2 regions of the Alteromonas sp. WD8-37 genome follow, and region 1 is predicted to be linked to the other one. Evidence: predicted binding sites of a transcription regulator. Region 1 holds the regulator's gene; the other holds the start of a gene.

Region 1 (10,311 bases):
GCCAGCCCGACAAAAGCAGGCATGACCGCGCCAAATACCATGATGAGCCCGTGTACCGTGGTCATCTGGTTGAAAAAATCAGGCTCCACAATCTGTAAGCCGGGTTGGAACAATTCAGCCCGGATCACCATGGCCATGGCGCCACCGGTTAAAAACATGATGAACGAGAACCATAAATACAGGGTGCCGATGTCTTTATGGTTGGTGGTCAGCAACCAGCGCATGATCCCTTTGGGAATATGATGCTCATGATGGTCATCATGGGCATCCGCGCCGTGTGCATCGGTTGTTGGATGTTCAGAAACATTGGCCATGCTGCGCTCCTATTGCCCTTTGTTAAATGCGTCGATATCTTTTGGCTGCACCAGCTCACCGGTGTTATTGCCCCAGGCATTACGCTCGTAGGTGATCACCGCCGCCAGCTCTTTGAGCGAAAGCATCTTGCCAAAGGCCTGCATGGCGGTACCGGTTTTGCCATTAACGACGATGTCGATATGGCCCTGCATATCTTCCAGTGCCATCTTGCTGCCTTTGAGAGCCGGGAAGGTGCCTTTGAGGCCCTCACCATTTGGCATATGACAGGCTGCACAGGTGGCGTTGTAGACTTTTTCACCCACGCTCATCAGTTCATCCTTGCTCATGTTCATGGCTAGCAGACGTTGCTCTTCTTCTTTGGCTTTTCGCAGACGGGCCTGCTCCTGATCCATCCAGCTGGCAAACTCGGCCGGCTCTTTGGCAATGACCACAATGGGCATAAAGCCATGATCCTTGCCGCACAGCTCAGCGCACTGGCCGCGGTATAACCCCGGCTCGTTAACCTTGGTCCAGGCTTCGTTGATAAAGCCGGGGTTGGCATCTTTTTTCACCGCAAAATCCGGTACCCACCAGGAATGAATCACATCGTCTGAGGTAATCAAAAAGCGCACTTTCTGACCGGTGGGGATAACCAGCGGCCGGTCCACTTCGAGTAAATAATTTTCATTTTTTTCAAAGCGATTGCTGATCTGCTCACGCTGAGTCGCCAGCAGCGAATAAAACTCCACATCCGAATCCATGTATTTGTAATGCCACTTCCATTGCGATCCGGTCACCAGTACAGTCATGTCCGGCTCTTGCGTATCTTCCATGGCGATCAGGGTTTTGGCCGCCGGTACCGCCATAAAGACCAGAATCAAAAATGGCACCACAGTCCAGGCAATCTCGACTTTGACACTTTCATGAAATTTGGCCGGTTCAGCGCCACGGGATTTGCGGTGCAGATACATGGAGACAAACATCACTCCAAACACCACCACGGCAATCACCACGCAGATATAAAACATCAACATGTGCAGGTCATATACCTGGCCACTGATGTCCGTCACCCCTCTGCGTAAGTTGATTTGCGATGGCTGATCGGTTTGTGCCTGCGCCAGGGCTGTAACAAAAAGTGTTCCCAGAGCCATCATTACGATACTTGCGAGCTTGTTCACTCCACACCTCCGTGATGGACGGTGATTGATGGCTATGGCCGCCGCCAATCCCGCGATATTGTGTGATCTTTTCCGTACCAGATCTTTTTATGTGGTTGTTATTTTTATGTTAATAACGGTATAAGAATTAAACAAATAAATCGCCGAGTCTAGTGTTTTAATTAAAATTTGTTTAAAAAATTAGCAAGTAACTGAATTAAGGCTGGTCTTAAAGGCTTCGCAAGAATGTGGCAAAGGCGGTGCGACAAAGATGTCGGTCGACAAGAAGATAATCAAAAAGGAACAACTGGTACTGATAATGACACAGACAAACTAAGCATCATTAGGTCCGAGGCATCAGTGGGGCAAAACGTGCACTGCTGCCGTTCAGCCCCTAAGCAACAATCCTAAAGAGAGGTGAGACTCACGTTTTGTGAGCGCACAGGTTATAAGCGTATAAAAAAGCCCACTGGAAGGCAGTGGGCTGATGCATAGCGTAGTGAGCTAAGTTTTTTTCGGCTTATGCAACAGGCAATCTGAGCCCGCTGTCACTACGCAAGTGAAAGCTTGGGTAGTGTGGGTTTACATCCAGTCGGCGTTGCGGATCACGCCAACTGCCAGGCCTTCGATGGCCAGCGCCTGGGCGGTTAAATCGACCTTGATAGGCGCAAATTCATCATTTTCAGCATGCAACAGTACTTCGTGACCGCGTTTTTCGAACCGTTTTACCGTCACATCGTCTTCGACCCGGGCGACCACCACCTGGCCATTGTGTACATCAGTGGTACGATGTACCGCCAACAAGTCACCGTCTAAAATACCGATGTCTTTCATGCTCATGCCATCCACCCGCAACAAAAAGTCGGCATGGGGTTTAAACAAAGCCGGGTCGACCTGGTAATGGCTTTCAATATGCTCCTGAGCCAGAATGGGTTCGCCGGCGGCGACACGGCCTATCAATGGCAAACCCACCTCGTCATTACTGGCTTCATCTTCCAGCGGCGTGGTGAGCCGGATACCGCGCGAGGTGCCAGGTAAAATCTCGATGACCCCTTTGCGGGCCAGCGCTTTTAAATGCTCTTCGGCGGCATTGGCCGAGCGAAATCCTAAACGGCTGGCAATTTCGGCACGGGTCGGCGGCATACCGGTTTCGCGCATGTTGGCTTTGATCAGTTCAAGCACTTCGGTTTGTCGGGGGGTCAGTGGACGCATACACAGCCTGGTTTTACATACAGTTATACTGAGAGTATATACAGTCAGCCGGGTTTGGCAAGGGTTCAGCGGCTAATTTATTGGTGTGCTGGGCAAAATCCGCGTCGAGAAGCGTAAAGGCGATTGTCTAAAGTCGCTAGCCGGTAAACGCTAATTCGCCTAGAACTATTAGCATCGCATCGTAAAAATCATTCATGACGGTCTCCGCTCAAAGTTGTTCTGCCTAATGCTCTACGCTGGGCTTTTGATTTGAGGTCAGCTTGGCTCACCAACAATAGCCGATTTAATTTGTCACCATGCCCATCAACGTAAGTTTGCTATGCTGAAAATAGAAATCCAAAGGAATGCTTGGTATGACGATTTTTTGCCGGAATGCGACGCAGGCGGATTTGCCTGTGCTAAGCGAGTTTCAACAGCGCATTATCAGTGCTGAGGCCGACTATATTCCGCGCCGGGTGGCCCATGCTTATCAGTATTACAATCTGGCCGATCTGCTGGAGGACCCTTCGACCCGGGTCGCGGTGGCCGAAACCCAGGCCCAGGTGATTGGCTCAGGCTATGTGCAGTTGCGCGCCTCCAAGGCGTACTTGCGCCATGCTTATCATGGTTATGTGGGGTTCATGTATACCAAACCGGCATTTCGGCGCCAGGGCGTGGCGCAGCAAATTTTGCAGTTTTTGGGCCAGTGGGTTCGCCAGCAGGGCTATGATGAACTGCGCCTGGAAGTATTTGCCAACAACAGCCGGGCGATCCGGGCCTATCAGGCAGCGGGTTTTGAACCAAACATTGTGGAAATGCGTTATCACCTGCATGAAGACTAAATTTGCCTCACTGGCGCTGGCCTATCTGGCCATACTTATCACCTTTGGCGTACTCGACGGCTTGTGGCTGGGCGTGATCGCCATGCCCCTGTATACCGAATATTTTGCAGACCTGCTGCGCGCTCAGTTTATCACCTGGCCCTGGATAGTTTTTTATCTGTTGTACTGCTTATCGGTGGTGTTTCTGGCGGTAAATCCCACGCGACAAAAACCCTGGGGTGCGGCATTTGGTTATGGCTTCGTGCTGGGCGCCACTGCCTACGGGACTTATAATCTAACCGCTTATTCTATTGTAGCCGGCTGGCCATTGACCATGACCCTGGTAGATTGGGCCTGGGGCTCTATCGCCACCGCAATTCTGGCTGCGGTGGGGGCCGGCGTGGCACGGCTTAAAATCTTTGACTAACTACCCGGCGTAACCGGGCGTTACACCTGGCACCAGCCCGGCGCGGGCGTCAAAGTCAGATTTATGCAAGACATGTGATACACTGCGCCGGTTTTTTTACTCACAGGATTTTTTTCATGTCGTGGATACGCAAAACGCTTCTGTCAGTGTTTCATTATCCCGTTAAATGGCTGGTGAAGCCGCACACCATTCCCACCGATGTGCAAAGTGAGCTGGGCATTGATACCGGCAAACCAATCATTTACCTGATGCCCAGCAACTCTGTGACCGACCAGCTGGCGCTGCGCATGGCCACTCAAAAACTGGGGCTGCCCAGCCCCACCGACACCCTGATGTTGGGTGGCCGTCAGTATCCGTCGTGCTTATTTTTACGCAAGACCCAACCGGTGCGGGCGCGCCAGCAAACTCATACTGATATTGAAGCGGTGTTTACCGATCTGTTTCATCTGCACCGGGACAACCCGCAACTGGATGTGCAGGTGGTGCCGGTGTTTATTTCCTGGGGCCGTGCGCCGGGCAAAGGCAGCCCGGGCTTTAGTGATCTGATTGCTGATGCGGCCACCCCCAGCTGGCTGCGTAAATTGTTTATTGTGAGCTTTTTGGGCCGCGATAATTTTATCAGCTTAAGTAAGGCGGTATCGTGCGCCTCCATGGCTTCCCAGCATGGCAGTGATGCCCAGATTGCCCACAAGCTGGTACGCGTAGCAAGCACTCACTTTCAGCGTAAGCGTCAAAGCCTTACCGGCCCCACCTTACTGGAGCGCCAGGAGCTGCACAATGCAGTGCTCGGTGCCCCGGCGGTCAAACGCGCTATCAGCGAAGCCGGTGATGGCAAAAAAAGCTCCCCGCAACAAGCCCGTGAGGATGCTCGGGCCTACATCGATGAGATTGCCGCAGACTACCGCGAAGGTCTGGTGCGCTTTGGCGATCGTTTGCTGACCCGCATCTGGAATAAAATTTACAACGGCATCGGCGTGGCCCACAGCGAGAGGGTCCGCGAGCTGGCCCGTAATGGCCATGAGATCATTTATGTGCCCTGCCACCGCAGCCACATGGATTATCTGCTGCTGACCTATGTGATTTATCACGAAGGCATGGTAACCCCGCACATCGCGGCCGGTATTAACCTCAATTTTTGGCCGGTGGGCAAAATTTTTCGCCGCGGGGGCGCGTTTTTCTTACGCCGCAGTTTTGCCGGGAATAAGTTGTACACCGCAGTGTTTCGCGAATACCTGGAGCTGTTGTTCAACAAAGGCTATTCGGTCAAATACTACCCGGAGGGTGGGCGCAGCCGTACCGGCCGTCTGATCCCGCCCAAGACCGGCATGCTGGCCATGACCATGCAGGCGGTACTTAAAGGGGTTAAACGCCCGGTCAGCATTGTGCCGGTGTATATCGGCTATGAAAATGTGATGGAAGTGAAAAGCTACCTCAAAGAGCTCAAAGGCAGCGGCAAGAAAAAAGAGTCGAACTGGCAAATTTTCTCAGCCATCCGCAAGCTCAAAAATTATGGCTATGGCTATGTGAACTTTGGCGAGCCCATCCAGCTCAATCAGTTTTTAGAAAAGCAGTTGCCCGACTGGCGACAAAAATTGCCCGCCGATCCGGACAAAAAACCAGCCTGGCTGACGCCCATGGTCAACGATCTGGCCAATGAGGTGATGCTGCGCATCAACCGCTCCGCCGCCATCAATGGTATGGCACTGACCGCGTTGTGTTTGTTATCCAGTAAAAACAAAACCATGAGCCAGCAAGAGCTGACCCACTCGCTGGATGCCTTTTTGCATTTGCAGCGCGAAGCGCCGTTTTCTGCCGACTGTACGGTACCGGATGAAACCGGAGCGCAGATGGTGGCCCACATGCAGCAGCTTAATCGCTTTGAGTTTTGTAATGACGGCTATGGCAAATTGGTGCGCCCGCAAACTGACTCGGCAGTGCTGCTGACCTATTACCGTAATAATATTCTGCATCTGTTTGCCCTGCCCGGCATCATCATGGCGGCGGTGTTTGCCCACCGCGCCTGTCGCCGCGATGCTGTGCTGCAACTGGTGGCGGCCCTGTATCCGCTGTTGCAGCGCGAGCTATTTATACATATGAGCCAGGATCAGGCACTGGCCTATACCGACAAGCTCATCAACCAAATGCTTAGCCAGGGGCTGCTGCGCCAGGATGACGCCTGCCTGCTGCCGCCAGAAGCCAATAACCAGGATTATCATGCTGCCTGGCTGTTAAGCCGCTGTATGCAGGAAACCTTCCAGCGCTATGCGGTGGTGCTGGCGATCATCGCCAAAGCCAAAGTAATTTCGCGCAGTGAGCTGGAGCGCACCAGTCGTAAGGTGGCAGAGCGATTGTCGGTGTTATACGGGCTAAGTTCGCCAGAATTTTACGATAAAAATGTCCTCTCCAGCTTTATCACCGCGCTGCGGGAAAACCACTGGCTGGACTCCACCGCTGATGGCAGCCTAAAGCATTGTGAAGAAAGTGCCGCGCTACGTCAGGATGTGCAGGCCTTGGTGTGGCCGGAGATCATCCAGCACCTGGAAAATGTGGAGCTGTAGGCAAGTATAGCGGCACCGGTTTTGATACCGGCGCCGCCAGCTCCTAGTCAGTCGCCGCCAAAAAATGGCGATAAGCCGGATCTTCGGTCACTTCACTGTAGCTATACCCTAAATCCTGCAAATGGGCATCAAACGCCGGCCGGCTCGCCGGCGGCAGCTCGAAGCCGGCCAGCACCAGGCCACGGGCAGCACCATGATTGCGATAATGAAACAAGGTAATGTTCCAGCGCTCACCCAGGGTATTTAAAAAGCTCAGCAACGCCCCGGGATACTCCGGAAACTCAAAGGCAAATACTGTCTCGTTAAGCAGTGCCGGCGGCCGCCCGCCAACCATATGCCGCACATGCAGCTTGGCCAGTTCGTTGTGGTTTAAATCCACACAGGCATAACCATGCGCATCCAGATGCGCCTGCAAGCGGGCAAACTCGGCCTGCCCCTGTTTGAGTTTGACTCCCACAAACACCTTGGCCTGCTGTTCATGGCCGTAGCGGTAATTAAACTCGGTGATGGTTTTACCGCCCAATGCTTCACAAAATTGTTTAAAGGCGCCGGGTTGCTCTTTCAAGGTGGCAGCAAATACCGCTTCTTTTTGCTCGGCTAGCTCGCAGCGCTCGGAGACATAGCGTAGCGTGTGAAAGTTAATATTCGCCCCGCACAAGACACCGCCCAGCCGTTTACCGCTTATCCCGTGTTCGCGCACATATTTGCGGATCCCGGCCACCGACAAGGCACCGGCCGGCTCGGCAATCACCCGGGTATCATCAAAAATATCTTTGATGGCGCCGCAGATCTCGTCGTTGGAGACGGTGATGATCTCATCGACAAACTGATTGCACAGTCGAAAAGTTTCCTCGCCCATGGTTTTAACCGCCACGCCATCGGCAAAAATACCCACCGACGGCAACGCCACCGGCTTGCCCGCCTGGCGTGCAGCCGCAAAACAGGCCGACTCTTCACTTTCCACGGCAATCACGCGGATGGCCGGGTTCAATTGTTTTAAATACACCGCGATACCGGCGGCCAGACCACCGCCGCCCACCGCCACAAACACCATATCCAGCTGCGGTTGTTGCTCCAGCAACTCCTTGGCCACCGTGCCCTGCCCGGCAATCACATCCGGATCATCAAACGGCGGCACAAAGGTATAGCCATGCTGGTCGGCCAGGGCTCGCGCGTGCTGGCTGGCCTGGTCAAAGTTAGTGCCATGCTGAATGACAGTGACCTGATCACCCCCAAATTGCTGCACGGCGGCCACCTTAATCTCCGGCGTGGTTTCGGGCATCACGATAGTGGCCTGAATGCCTTTGACCCGGGCGCCATAGGCCAGCCCCTGGGCATGGTTGCCTGCTGAAGCCGCAATCACGCCAGCAGCCTGCTGCTGCGGGCTTAACGCACACAGGCGGGTGTAGGCGCCGCGTAATTTAAAAGATTTCACCGGCTGTTGGTCTTCGCGCTTCAACAATACTGTGTTGCCTAGCTCGGTGGACAGCCGGTTCATGGTGGTCAGTTCGCTGGCGACCGCCACATCATAAACCGGCGCCAGCAGGATTTTTTTTAAGTAATCATGATCGCTTAACATCAGATTTCTTCCAGCTTGGCCGGGTCGCGCACCGCGCCCTTATCGGCACTGGTGGCCAGCATGGCAAAGGTTTTGAGTGAGGTGGATACGTGGCGCTGGCGATTAAGCGGCTTATAGGGCCGCTCGCGTTGTTCCATGGCCTGGCGGCGATGCGCCAGCTGCGCATCACTGATGGCAATATTGATGGTGCGGTTGGGGATATCAATCACAATGGTGTCGCCTTCTTCGACCAGTGCAATGCCGCCGCCACTGGCCGCTTCCGGCGAACAGTGGCCGATGGATAAGCCGCTGGTGCCACCAGAAAAACGGCCATCGGTGATCAGGGCACACTGCTTGCCTAAGCCTTTGGATTTAAGGTACGAGGTTGGATATAGCATTTCCTGCATGCCCGGGCCGCCACGCGGGCCTTCGTAGCGAATGATCACCACATCGCCGGCCTGCACCTCATCGGCCAGAATACCGGCCACGGCGCTGTCCTGGCTTTCATAAATACGAGCGCTGCCGGTAAATTTCAGGATGGATTCATCCACCCCGGCGGTTTTGACAATACAGCCATCTTTGGCCAGATTGCCATAGAGCACAGCCAGCCCGCCATCCTGACTGTAAGCATGTTCAATGGTGCGGATACAGCCATGTTGGCGGTCGCGGTCGGCCTCGTCCCAGCGGCAGTCCTGGCTAAAGGCCTGGGTGGTGCGGATGCCGGCCGGGCCGGCGCGGTAAAACTGGTCGGCCTGAGGATTGTCATTGGCTGTGATGTCCCACTGGGCGATCACGTCGGCCAGTGGCTGCCCCAGAACGTGCATGGCCTCGCCGTGCAGCAAGTTGCCGGCGTGCAGCTGTGCCAAGATGCCCAGTACCCCGCCGGCGCGGTGCACATCTTCCATATGATATTGCGGGGTGGCCGGAGCCACTTTACATAAGTGGGGTACCCGGCGTGACAAGCGGTCAATATCGGCCATGTTAAAGTCCACCTCCCCTTCCATGGCCGCGGCCAGCAGATGCAAAATGGTGTTGGTGGAGCCGCCCATGGCGATATCCAGGCTCATGGCATTTTCAAAAGCCTGGCGGTTGGCAATATTGCGCGGCAACGCGCTGGCATCGTCATCACCATACCAACGCTTGCACAGGGTCACGATGAGCTCACCGGCCTGTTCAAACAAACCCTTGCGATCCGCATGAGTAGCCAGCATCGAGCCATTACCGGGTAATGCCAGGCCCAGCGCCTCGGTCAGACAGTTCATCGAGTTGGCGGTAAACATGCCCGAGCACGACCCGCAGGTAGGGCAGGCCGAGCGTTCAATTTCGTTGCTGTCTGCTTCGCTGACCTTGTCATCGGCGGCGGCCACCATGGCATCCACCAAATCCAGTTTGATCAGCTGGTCAGACAGCTGGGTTTTGCCGGCTTCCATCGGCCCGCCGGATACAAAGACCACCGGGATGTTCAGGCGCATGGCGGCCATCAGCATGCCGGGGGTGATCTTGTCGCAGTTAGAGATACACACCAGCGCATCGGCGCAGTGGGCATTGGCCATGTACTCCACCGAATCAGCAATGATTTCCCGCGACGGCAGGCTGTACAGCATGCCGCTGTGGCCCATGGCGATGCCATCGTCCACCGCAATGGTATTAAATTCTTTGGCCACGCCGCCAGCGCGCTCTACCGAGCGTGCCACCAGCTGGCCCATGTCCTTAAGATGCACATGCCCAGGTACAAATTGCGTAAACGAATTTGCCACCGCAATAATGGGTTTGCCAAAATCAGCATCCTTCATGCCGGTGGCGCGCCATAAGGCGCGGGCGCCAGCCATATTGCGACCTTGCGTGGTTGTTGCAGAGCGTAACTTGGGCATTGCTCTCTCCTAAGTTGGGTTAGTTGTCATAAACGGGTGTCAGCCAGCCCCATTTGTCTTCGGTGGTACCATTGAACAGGCCAAAGAATTTGTCCTGCACTTCTTTAGTAATCGGGCCGCGGCCGCCGTTGCCTACGGCAATGCCATCCACACTGCGCACCGGGGTCACTTCGGCAGCAGTACCGCACATCAAAATTTCATCAGCCAGGTACATGGCTTCCCGGGCAATATTTTCTTCACGCACTTCATAGCCCATATCGCGCAGCAGGGTCATCACAGTATCGCGGGTAATACCCGGCAGGATGGCGGCGGTTTTAGGCGTGGTGGTAACCACCTTGTCACGGATCACAAAGATATTTTCACCGGCCCCTTCACTGATGTAACCGTTGCGGTCCAGCGCGATACCTTCGCCGTAGCCGTGGCGACGGGCTTCC
Region 2 (10,311 bases), on a different contig from region 1:
TGCCTGCCCGACGGGCCCAATACAGCGGATGTCCCTATGAAATTACCGATTGCGTTTATCTCTTTATGCCGCCCTACGCGTGTGGCCGGCTGGTTATTGCTGGCTGTACTGCCGACCTCGGCGATGGCCAGCCCGGCCGGCGAGCAGCTGACTCAGCTGACCGACACCATCTGGCAGTATGAATCCCAGGTGCGGGATACGGTACCGGCCGATATTTCCCCAGCCGCATTGAAAGCCCACCACCAGCAATACCAGACCTATCTGGACAAGCTCGCTGCCATCGATGCGCAGGCCCTGACCGACAATGAGCGGATCACCCTGCTGATGCAGCAATACCGGTTAAACAATTATGTGGATGAATACCGCTTTGGCGCCTATAAGGTGCCCATCACTTCAGAATACGGCTTTCACAGTGCGCTGGCATCGCTGCCCAACAACATCAGTTTTCGTCAGCAAGATGATTACACCACGTATCTTGAGCAGCTAGCCGCCATCCCGGCGTATATCGACCAGCAGATTGCCTATATGCAACAAGGGCTGGCCGAAGATTACACCCAGCCGCAGCAGGTCCTGGCCGGGTATGAAGACAGCATTTCGCCCTTTTTAGTCGATGATGCCGCCGACAGTGTGTTTTATGCGCCGTTGTTAACCATACCTGAACATATCGAAGAGCACGACCGGCTACAGCAGCAGGCCCAAAAGCTTATCAGCAACCAGGTGGTGCCGGCGTTTCAGCGCTTTTATGATTTTATGGTCGACGAGTATATTCCGGGTTCGCGGGACGACATTGCAGCCAACTCCTGGCCCCAGGGCGAGCAGTATTATCAAAACCGCATCGCCCACTACACCACCACCGATATGACCGCGCGCCAAATTCATGAGTTGGGTTTGCGTGAGGTCAAACGCATTCGCCAGAATATGCAGCAGATTGTGGATGAGGTGGGCTTTGAGGGCAACATCGATGACTTTATTGCCTTTTTACGCAGTGACCCGCAATTTTATGCGGACAGTGCCGATGCGCTGATCAAGCAAGCGTCTTATCTGGCTAAACAAGCCGATGCTCAGCTGCCGCGCTTTTTTGAAACCCTGCCGCGTAAGCCGTACGGGGTCGCGCCGGTGCCCGACGATATCGCACCTAAATACACCACTGGCCGCTATATTCATCCATCTAAAGAGACCGAGCCGGGCTATTACTGGGTAAATACCTATGCATTGGATAAGCGCCCCCTGTATGCCCTGCCGGCACTGACTCTGCACGAAGCCGTACCGGGTCACCATTTGCAAATTTCGTTAGCCGATGAGATGGACAATGTGCCGCCGGTACGCCAGGAAACCTATATTTCGGCTTTTGGTGAAGGCTGGGGCCTGTACGCTGAATTTTTGGGCATTGAAATGGGCATGTATAACTCGCCCTATGATCACTTTGGCCGCTTAAGTTACGAGATGTGGCGGGCCTGTCGCCTGGTGGTGGATACCGGCATGCACATGTTTGGCTGGAGCCGCCAGCAGGCCATTGATTATATGATGAAAAACACCGCTTTGTCGGAGCACAATATTACCACCGAGGTAGACCGTTATATTTCATGGCCGGCCCAGGCGCTGTCTTACAAAATTGGTGAGATCAAAATCAAAGCCCTGCGTGAAAAAGCCGAAGCGGCACTGGGCGCGGACTTTGATGTGCGCGAATTTCACAGCGCTGTGCTGGAGCATGGCTCGGTGCCGCTGTTTATTCTTGAAAAAAACATCAATCAATACATCGAGCAACACCAGGCAGGGCAATAATCATGGTGGCATTTGGAGTAATCGGTTTTTTGGTGCTGGTGCTGATTTTTTTTGTGATCAGAGCACAAAACCTGCAGCGCGAAGTGGCGCTCTCGCGGCAGACCGCCAAAACCAATGCCCGCCGGGTGGGCGAAGCCTATACCAGCCTGGTGCATGTGTGTGATGAGCTGCAACGCATCTACACCAGCCGGCTGGAAAGCGCGTACGCTAAACGCTTGATCAATGCGGCCGATTACCCGGCACTGCGGTTTGTGGTGGGTAACTTTGCCACGGTGATCACCGATTGTTTTGAAAAAGGCTACAAGGTCGAAGAAGCCTTGACCCGGGCATTAAAAAAACACCCGGATGTCAGCCTGGAGCAGATCCGTGAGGTCATGAAAAAGCAGCCCAGCCAGGTGCGCCTGGCCTGGGTGCAAAACACCCCAGACGGCTACCTGCAAACCTGTGCACATCTGTCCCAGCCGGCGCTGACCACAGAGACCGGTGCCGAACAACCGGCATAATTTGCCGCTGCCCCTAACTCATTGACGGTAAAATTAAAAAACGCTGGTGCCACAGGCCCGGCGTTTTTTTTCGCTGTTCAATTAATCTGAGCAGCTTGCGCTGGCTTATAAATCACCTATAATACTGTACATATATACAGGTGATTTATGACTTCGATAACCCAACTTCAACAGCATCGTCAGATTTGGCGCGCCAGTGATCCGCAGGCCGCTTCCCAGGCCCGACTGGCCAGTGGTTTTGCCAACCTGGATACTCTGTTGGGCGGCGGTTTTCCTCAGGCCGGGCTGGTCCGGATACGCTCATTGCCCGGGGTCGGTGAGCTGACCCTGTTACAACAGCTGATGCGGCACAATCCGCAACAAAAATTGCTGATGTTTATCAATGCGCCAGGCATGATCACCGAAGCCTGGTTACAGCAGCTGGAGCTGGACCCCCACAAAATAATATGCACCCGCCCCGCCACTTCAGATGATGCCTTGTGGGCCGCCGAGCAATGTGTAAAAAGTGAAGCCTGTTACCTGGTGATACTTTGGCACAATCAGGTGAACCCAAAGCAGGCCCGCCGCTTACAGGTGGCCGCCAGTCAGCATCATGTATTATGTGTCTTGTACGAAGCCAGCCAGGCAGCCCGGGTGGCCTTGCCCGTAGCGCTGGATTTGTCTTTATATTCGGCCCGCCATGGGTTGCAGGTGGAAATCGCCAAACAGGTGGGAGGCTGGCCCGGCCAGCACACCGAAGTGGCCTTACCCTACACACCGCACAATACGACCATCACCCGGCTGATGCAGGGCGCTGCGCCAGCGCCATCCGATGCCGTTGCAGGCTGAATGACCGATGCAGTTGTGGGCTTATTTTAATTGCTATCAGCTGACGCTGGACCATGTGCAACGGTTTGGGCAAACCCGTGCGCAAGGGGCGTTGGTGATTTATCAGGCCAGCCAGAACCGGTTACTGCAGGTAAGTCCGGCGGCAGCGCGCGAAGGCGTTCAGCCCGGTATGGGCATGGCGCAGGCAGCTGCTTTATGCCCGGCCCTGACCATCATGGATTATTGTGAAGCACGCCAGTTGCGTCATCTGCGCAGCCTGGCCCATCGCCTGTATGCCCTGGCTGCAGACATCGTGCTGCAGCCGCCTGGCGGGCTGGCCATTCGGCTCGACCCGTTGATCCGCTATTACGGCGGGCTGGATGTGGTATGGCAAACTCTGAGCAATGAAATGCAGGCAGCCGGGGTAAGTTTTCATTTTGGCACCGCCTGGGGCGTGGAAGCTGCCCAGGTGCTGGCGGAAAGCGGCGCCGATAGACTGCTGACCGAACCTGCCAGTATCAAACAGGCGCTGGCGCGTTGCCCGCTAAGTGCCACTCACCTGACGGATAAGCAGCAACACGCTTTGCAGCGAGTAGGCGTGCGTTCTCTGGCACAGGTGCTGGCCATGCCGGTCAGTGAACTGGGTCAGCGCTTTGACAACACGTTGATTGAGTACCTGTGTGCCTTGCGGGCCGAAGCTTTTCCCCGGGTACAGTATTTTCATCCTGATGAACATTTTCACAGCGTGGCCGAACCTTCCTATGAAATCAGCCATGCCCAACATCTTGAACCATTACTCAGCAGCCTGACCGACGAATGTTTGATGTTTGCCCGGCTGCGTAATCAGCGCACCAGGACCCTCGCGTTTACCCTGCATTTTCGCGAGCAGCCGCCCCAGCCCATGTTGATACAGGCTGCTTCTGCCCTTTCCCGACTCAGTTTGTGGCAAAGTCTCATCACATTAAAACTAGAGCAACTGGAGCTGGATGCACCTGTGGTTAAAGTCAGCCTGGCGGTCACCGAGCTCGAAGCGGTCGAAGAGCAAACCGACGATTTTTTTGCCCACCGGGTGCATGTGTTTGCGCAAAAGCACCTGCTAAGTCGCCTACAAACCCGGTTGGGTAGCGCTGCCATCGCCTACCCGGCCAGCGGGCAGGATTACCGGCCTGAAAAATTGTTGGTCAGCCACCCCCGGCCAGCAGCTCACAGCCATCCACAGACGCTGCCGGCTGTATGTTTTACCCAGCCGCGTCCGCTTAATGAATCGCCGCATATTGAATATGGCCCGGTGCGCATTCAAACCGGCTGGTGGGATGGTCATCCGGTCAAGCGCGATTACTTTATCGGCCGCACTCAGGATGGGCGACGGCTACAGTTGTTTCGTGACGACCAGCAACAATGGTTTGTACAAGGCTGGTATTGCTGATGGTGGCCGAACTCATTTGTCAGTCTAATTTTAGTTTTTTGACCGGCGCTTCGGATCCCGAGGAGCTGGTCAATACCGCAGCCTTTTTAGGGTATCGCAGCCTGGCCATCACCGATGAGTGCTCGGTGGCCGGAGTGGTTCGTGCCTATGCCGAAATTCGCCGTAATAATCTATCATTGCAGTTGATTGTAGGCAGCCGCTTTAGCCTGGCCGAGTCGTTGGAGCTGGTTCTGTTGTGCCCCACCAAGGCAGCCTATGCAGAATTATGCCGCATTATTACCAATGCCCGCCGCCGCTCCCCAAAGGGCGAGTACCAGCTGGCAGAATGGGACATTAAGTCGCTGCGCCACTGCTATGTGCTGTGGCTGCCTGGGGCCTCCAGCCAAACCAATGATCACTGGGGGCGCTGGCTGACACGTTTTCACAGCACCCGCTGTTATCTGGCGGCCAGCCGGCTGTTGGACGGCACCGATGAAGCCCATCTGCAGGAGGTGGTGAGGCTGCAGCAACAGTATCAGTTGCCGGTGCTGGCCACCTCCCAGGTATTGTTTCATCATGCTGATCGGCTGCCCTTACAGCAGGTGCTGCATGCGATTAACCGTCATACCACGGTAGACCAGCTCGGCTTTGTTAACCTGGCCAATGCAGAGCGGGTGCTGCGCGCCCCGGCCAAGTTACAAAAACTGTTCCCGGCGGCCTGGCTGGACACCGCCACTGAGCTTGCCAGCCGCTGCACCTTTTCACTGCAAGAGCTGCAATATCAGTATCCGGCCGAAATCATCCCGGCTGGCTATACCGCGCAAACCTACCTGCGTGAATGTGTGGAAACCGGCATCACACGACGTTTCGGGCAAAATATCAGTCCGGGCATTCGGGCCACTATCGAAAAAGAAATGGCGCTGATTGCCGAACAACAGTATGAATATTTTTTTCTGACCATTTACGACATTGTGCAGTTTGCCAAGGCCCAGGGCATCTTGTATCAGGGGCGGGGCTCGGCGGCTAATTCGGTAGTGTGCTACTGCCTGGAAATTACTGCGGTGGACCCGCGCCAGATTGATGTGCTGTTTGAACGCTTTATCTCCAAAGAGCGGGATGAGCCGCCCGATATCGATGTGGATTTTGAACATCAGCGGCGCGAAGAAATCATTCAGTATATCTACCAAAAATACGGCCGCGAGCGCACCGCCCTGGCCGCCACGGTGATCAGTTTTCGCTTTCGCAGTGCCTTTCGCGAAGTGGGCAAAGCGCTGGGATTTGCCGAATCGCAACTCGACTTTGCGATTAAAAATATCAACCGGCGCGACCGCACGATTCCCTGGCAAACCCAGTTAGCCGAATTGGGCTTTCATCCTGAGTCAGCTAAAGTGCGCCAGCTGATTGCACTGGTCAATGAAGTGGTGGGCTTTCCCCGGCATCTGTCACAGCATGTGGGCGGCTTTGTGATCTCTTCCGGCCCACTGTATGAACTGGTCCCGGTGGAAAATGCCTCAATGGCAGAGCGCACGGTTATCCAGTGGGACAAAGACGATCTGGAAACCCTCGGCCTGCTCAAGGTCGATGTGCTGGCGCTGGGCATGTTATCGGCTATCAGGCGTACTTTTGAAACAATTAATGCACACTCGCCGGTGCCGGTCTCCATTCCCTTTATTACCGGCCTGGGCGATGATGCCCAGGTGTATGAGATGATTGGACGGGCCGATACCGTGGGAGTGTTTCAGATTGAGTCGCGGGCGCAAATGAGCATGTTGCCACGCTTAAAGCCCCAAACCTATTATGATCTGGTGGTCCAAATTGCCATTGTCCGCCCCGGCCCCATCCAGGGTGACATGGTGCACCCGTATTTAAAACGCCGTCAGGGCCAGGAACATATCACCTACCCGTCACCGGATGTAGAACGGGTGCTGGGCCGTACCATGGGTGTACCGATTTTTCAGGAGCAGGTGATCCAGCTGGCCATGGTGGCAGCCGGCTTTACCGGTGGTGAGGCAGACCAGTTGCGCCGGGCCATGGCCAGCTGGAAAAAAAATGGCCGCCTGCATGAGTTTCGGCAAAAGCTCATCGACGGCATGCTTGACAAAGGCTATGACGCTAACTTTGCCACGCGCCTGTTTGATCAAATCAAAGGGTTTAGTGGTTATGGTTTTCCGGAGTCGCACAGTGCTTCTTTTGCGGTGCTGGCCTATGTTTCGTGCTGGTTAAAATATTACTTCCCGGTGGAGTTTTACGTAGGCCTGCTCAATAGCTGGCCCATGGGCTTTTACACCCCGGCGCAACTGATTCAGGACGCCCGGCGCCACGAGATTGATGTACTGCCGGTGTGTATTAATCACTCTGACTGGGCTCACCAGGTGATCATAAGCGGGCACCACAAAAAAATTCGCTTAGGCTTGTGCCTGGTCAAGGGGCTCAATGAGGATCATATCCAGGCATTATTAGCCCAGCGCCCGTCCGGTGGCTTTGTTCACACCACTGACATCCGCCAGCTGGATCTGCTGCGGGCCAATGAGCTGGAAGCTCTGGCCAGTGCCGATGCCTTTCATCAGTTGGGGGCAAATCGCTACCAGGCTCGCTGGCAGTTGATGGATAAACACAGCGATCTGCCGTTATTTGCAACTCAGAGTCAGGATAGCCAGTTGGTCTTATTCCCCTCCGACACCGTTAATGTGCTGGAAGATTATGCGGCTACCAGTGTGTCGTTACGCCAGCATCCGGTCGAACTGATTTTGCAGCATAAGAATATCCGTAATCTGACGCTGGCGGCGCAACTGGCCACTGCCGCGAACCAATCGGTGGTTCACCTGTTAGGCTGTGTTACCTGCCGGCAGGCCCCGGGTACCGCTTCGGGGGTGACCTTTTTAACCCTGGAGGATCATACCGGCAATACCAATGTGGTTATCTGGCAGGCAACCGCGCGGGCGCAAAAACAGCCTTATCTGAAAGCCCGGTTGCTCCAGGTGGACGGTATTTTAGAGCGCAGCCCGGAAGGCGTGATTCATGTGATTGCCGGCAAGCTAACCGATCGTACCGATTGGTTAGGCGAGTTGCAGGTGGCCTCGCGCGACTTTCATTAATCCAGTGTAGCTGTTTGCTTAATATTGACTATGCTTAGCAGGAACACTTTTAATTAGGATTGCTATGCGCTTGTCAGCTTTCTTCCTGGCGCTGTTTTTAGCCGTCACGGTTCGCGCCGAAACCTTTATTGTCGGTGCACAGAATATTCAGTACTACCCTCACTATGATTTTCAGTCCTCCATTGATAAAGGGCTGGGCTGGGCAATTCTTGAAGCCTATGCCAAAGAATCGGGTCACACGTTCAGCTACCACGCCATGCCCATTCTTCGGTTACAGCGCGAGCTAGCCAAAGGCAATGTGGATTTTGTTTATCCGGATAACCCCAAATGGTATGTGCCACGTGCTGTCAGCTCGCAAAAGCATTTTTCGGTGCCATTGGTGCAAATTGTCGGGGGCACCATCATCAAGCCCCACAATCGCGGCAAAGGGATCGATTCGATTACACGCCTGGCTGTGCCCAGAGGCTTTTCACCGGTTAACTGGCAGCAACGTATCGACCAAAAACTGACCCGCCTGGTAGAAGTCAAAGATTCGATAACGGCTTTGCAATTGTTGCAGTTAGACCGGGTGGATGCCACTAACCTGGAATTGAATGTGGTACAGCATTTTGCCTCTACCACACCGGAACTGGGCCCGTTCACTCTGGACCCCGCCTTACCGTATACTGTGGTCGGTTTTCGTTTATCGACCATTCGTCACCCGGCACTGGTGGACGACTTTAGCCGGTTTATCACGCAAAACCAAGGGCTTATCACTGCCTTGTATGAGCGTTATCAGATCCACCAACCTGCCGAAATTTTGCAACAATGACATAGTAAATATCTAAACTACACCGTGCAGTGTAATTTTTGCCAATAGTCTGTGCTCTTTTCTCATTGCGCTTCTCAGGCAAATGGGGTATTTTTTTATAAACACTTGAACAGTCGTTCAATTTTCAGATTGGCGATGATCTTGCTCGTACTAGCGCTTTGTTAGTCAGCGAGCCTGTCATGAAATCTTTCTATGCTTTTCTTTTCGCAGCCTTGTGCATGTTGCCCCTTACCGCCCAAGCCAAGCCGCCACACCAAGCAGTGACGCTGGATTACATGCATGGCACCGACAATATTGATGGCCTGCGCTTTGCCTATCGACCTGTAACTCAGCAGTGGAAAACTGATTGGCTGGGCACATTTAATCTGTATTGGGAGGCCAGTGTCAATTTGTGGGAGTACGGTGAGCAGGATACCCATTCGTCGAATTATGCCCTCTCTTTGTCGCCAGTGTTTGTCAATCATCTCACAACCTTTGGCGAACAGTATCCGCTTTACGCAGAATTTGGTGTCGGAGTCAGTGTGGTAAATGACAAAACCTTCGCCGGTAAACATATTGGTTCGCATTTTCAGTTTGAAGATCGCTTAGGTCTGACGCTGAGCCTGAACGAACAGGAAACATCTCAGCTAACACTGCGCTATATGCATTATTCCAATGCCGGGTTGAGTGACAAAAATCCGGGCCTGGATTTTCTCAGCCTGTCTTACGCTTATCACTTCTAAGCCTAGGCAGAATTTTCACAGCGTATAAATATCTGACAGGGATAGTCATTTTTTCTATCGGTACATTTTTGTACAAGCAACTGAATTTACTACCAAAGATCAGACCGGCACACGTTATGAATAAGTAATTGGGTACATTTTCCTCCGTACGCAGTCTTTTGGAGGCAACGATTAAGGAGAAATGATGAAAAAGTTAACACTTGCACTATCTGTTTCAGCACTTATGTCGGCCAGCGCGATGGCCGGTCACCATGAAGATAAGATTGCCCACACCTTTCATTCGCTAGATAAAAACGGTGATGGCATGCTGACACAGCAGGAAGCCGGCGATCATGCAATTGCTGATTATTTTGCTAAGTTAGATGAGAACAGCGATAACATGTTGTCTGAAGATGAGTATGTTACTTATCTGGAAGCCAATCCGGATATGTTTGCCAGCGAAGTAAAAGACAAGGTGCAATACACTGAAGCCAAAGTAGTCGCCGAGCGCGAAGAAGTATTAGACAAATCGCCCAAAGAGCTGAAAACTGACGAAACCCAGGTGGCGTCAATGGATGGCGACTATGACACTGAGCAGCAAGATACTGAATACATGGATGATGGAATGAAGGACAGTATGCAATCTGCTCAGGCACATGGCGAGGATGCCATGCATGATGTGGATACGCTAGGCGATGACGCCGACTTGCGCAATCATGATGAGATGGCCGGCACTGATACACATGTAGATGAAACCGCCGAATTTGCAAAAGCAGACGCCAACAATGATGGCAAGATTTCGGTAGAAGAAGCCAAAATGGCCAACATGTACCTGGTATTCGAAGAGCTTGATGAAAACCAGGATGATATGATCACCCGTGAAGAATATCGCGAGTTTCGTAAGAGCGAACAAGTTGGATATTAATTTCTAACGTTGATTGTTCAGCAAAAACCACTGCCTCGCAGTGGTTTTTTTTGGCATGCTCACAGCCTGTTTGCTTTGTCGCAGTATGTGTTGTTAAAAACCCCGGCTTTTATTATTCGTCGTCCCGGCGCAGGCCGGGACCTATCGGGAGTTGCTAGTATGGCTCGCGACGTCCTCTTGTTATTTCAGATACCATAAGTACTGCAGGAGATCGCGGTTTTCACCGCGATGACGAGGATGTTTGTTATCCCGGCTATCAATAATAGTCGTCCTGGCGCAATC

The links. Region 1 encodes LexA, which represses DNA repair genes until DNA is damaged. Its sites were predicted from a motif close to TACTGTATNNNNATACAGTA; they were not measured.
Region 2: the regulator LexA is predicted to act here: its motif matches at 2,408-2,427, upstream of imuA (translesion DNA synthesis-associated protein ImuA).

What each region holds. Positions count from the first base shown of each region.
Region 1 is NZ_JBUZOV010000003.1:93,520-103,830, reverse strand. Features, by position in the region: gene ctaD (cytochrome c oxidase subunit I) at 1-314, opposite strand, end outside; gene coxB (cytochrome c oxidase subunit II) at 324-1,445, opposite strand; gene lexA (transcriptional repressor LexA) at 2,034-2,663, opposite strand; gene ACTUJZ_RS09335 (GNAT family N-acetyltransferase) at 3,017-3,484, shown strand; gene ACTUJZ_RS09330 (DUF2177 family protein) at 3,474-3,890, shown strand; gene plsB (glycerol-3-phosphate 1-O-acyltransferase PlsB) at 4,007-6,448, shown strand; gene ilvA (threonine ammonia-lyase, biosynthetic) at 6,492-8,027, opposite strand; gene ilvD (dihydroxy-acid dehydratase) at 8,027-9,877, opposite strand; gene ACTUJZ_RS09310 (branched-chain amino acid transaminase) at 9,897-10,311, opposite strand, start outside.
Region 2 is NZ_JBUZOV010000010.1:1,086-11,396, reverse strand. Features, by position in the region: gene ACTUJZ_RS15310 (DUF885 domain-containing protein) at 37-1,782, shown strand; gene ACTUJZ_RS15305 (hypothetical protein) at 1,785-2,285, shown strand; gene imuA (translesion DNA synthesis-associated protein ImuA) at 2,433-3,113, shown strand; gene ACTUJZ_RS15295 (Y-family DNA polymerase) at 3,121-4,518, shown strand; gene ACTUJZ_RS15290 (error-prone DNA polymerase) at 4,518-7,592, shown strand; gene ACTUJZ_RS15285 (hypothetical protein) at 7,657-8,403, shown strand; gene ACTUJZ_RS15280 (acyloxyacyl hydrolase) at 8,622-9,125, shown strand; gene ACTUJZ_RS15275 (EF-hand domain-containing protein) at 9,310-10,029, shown strand.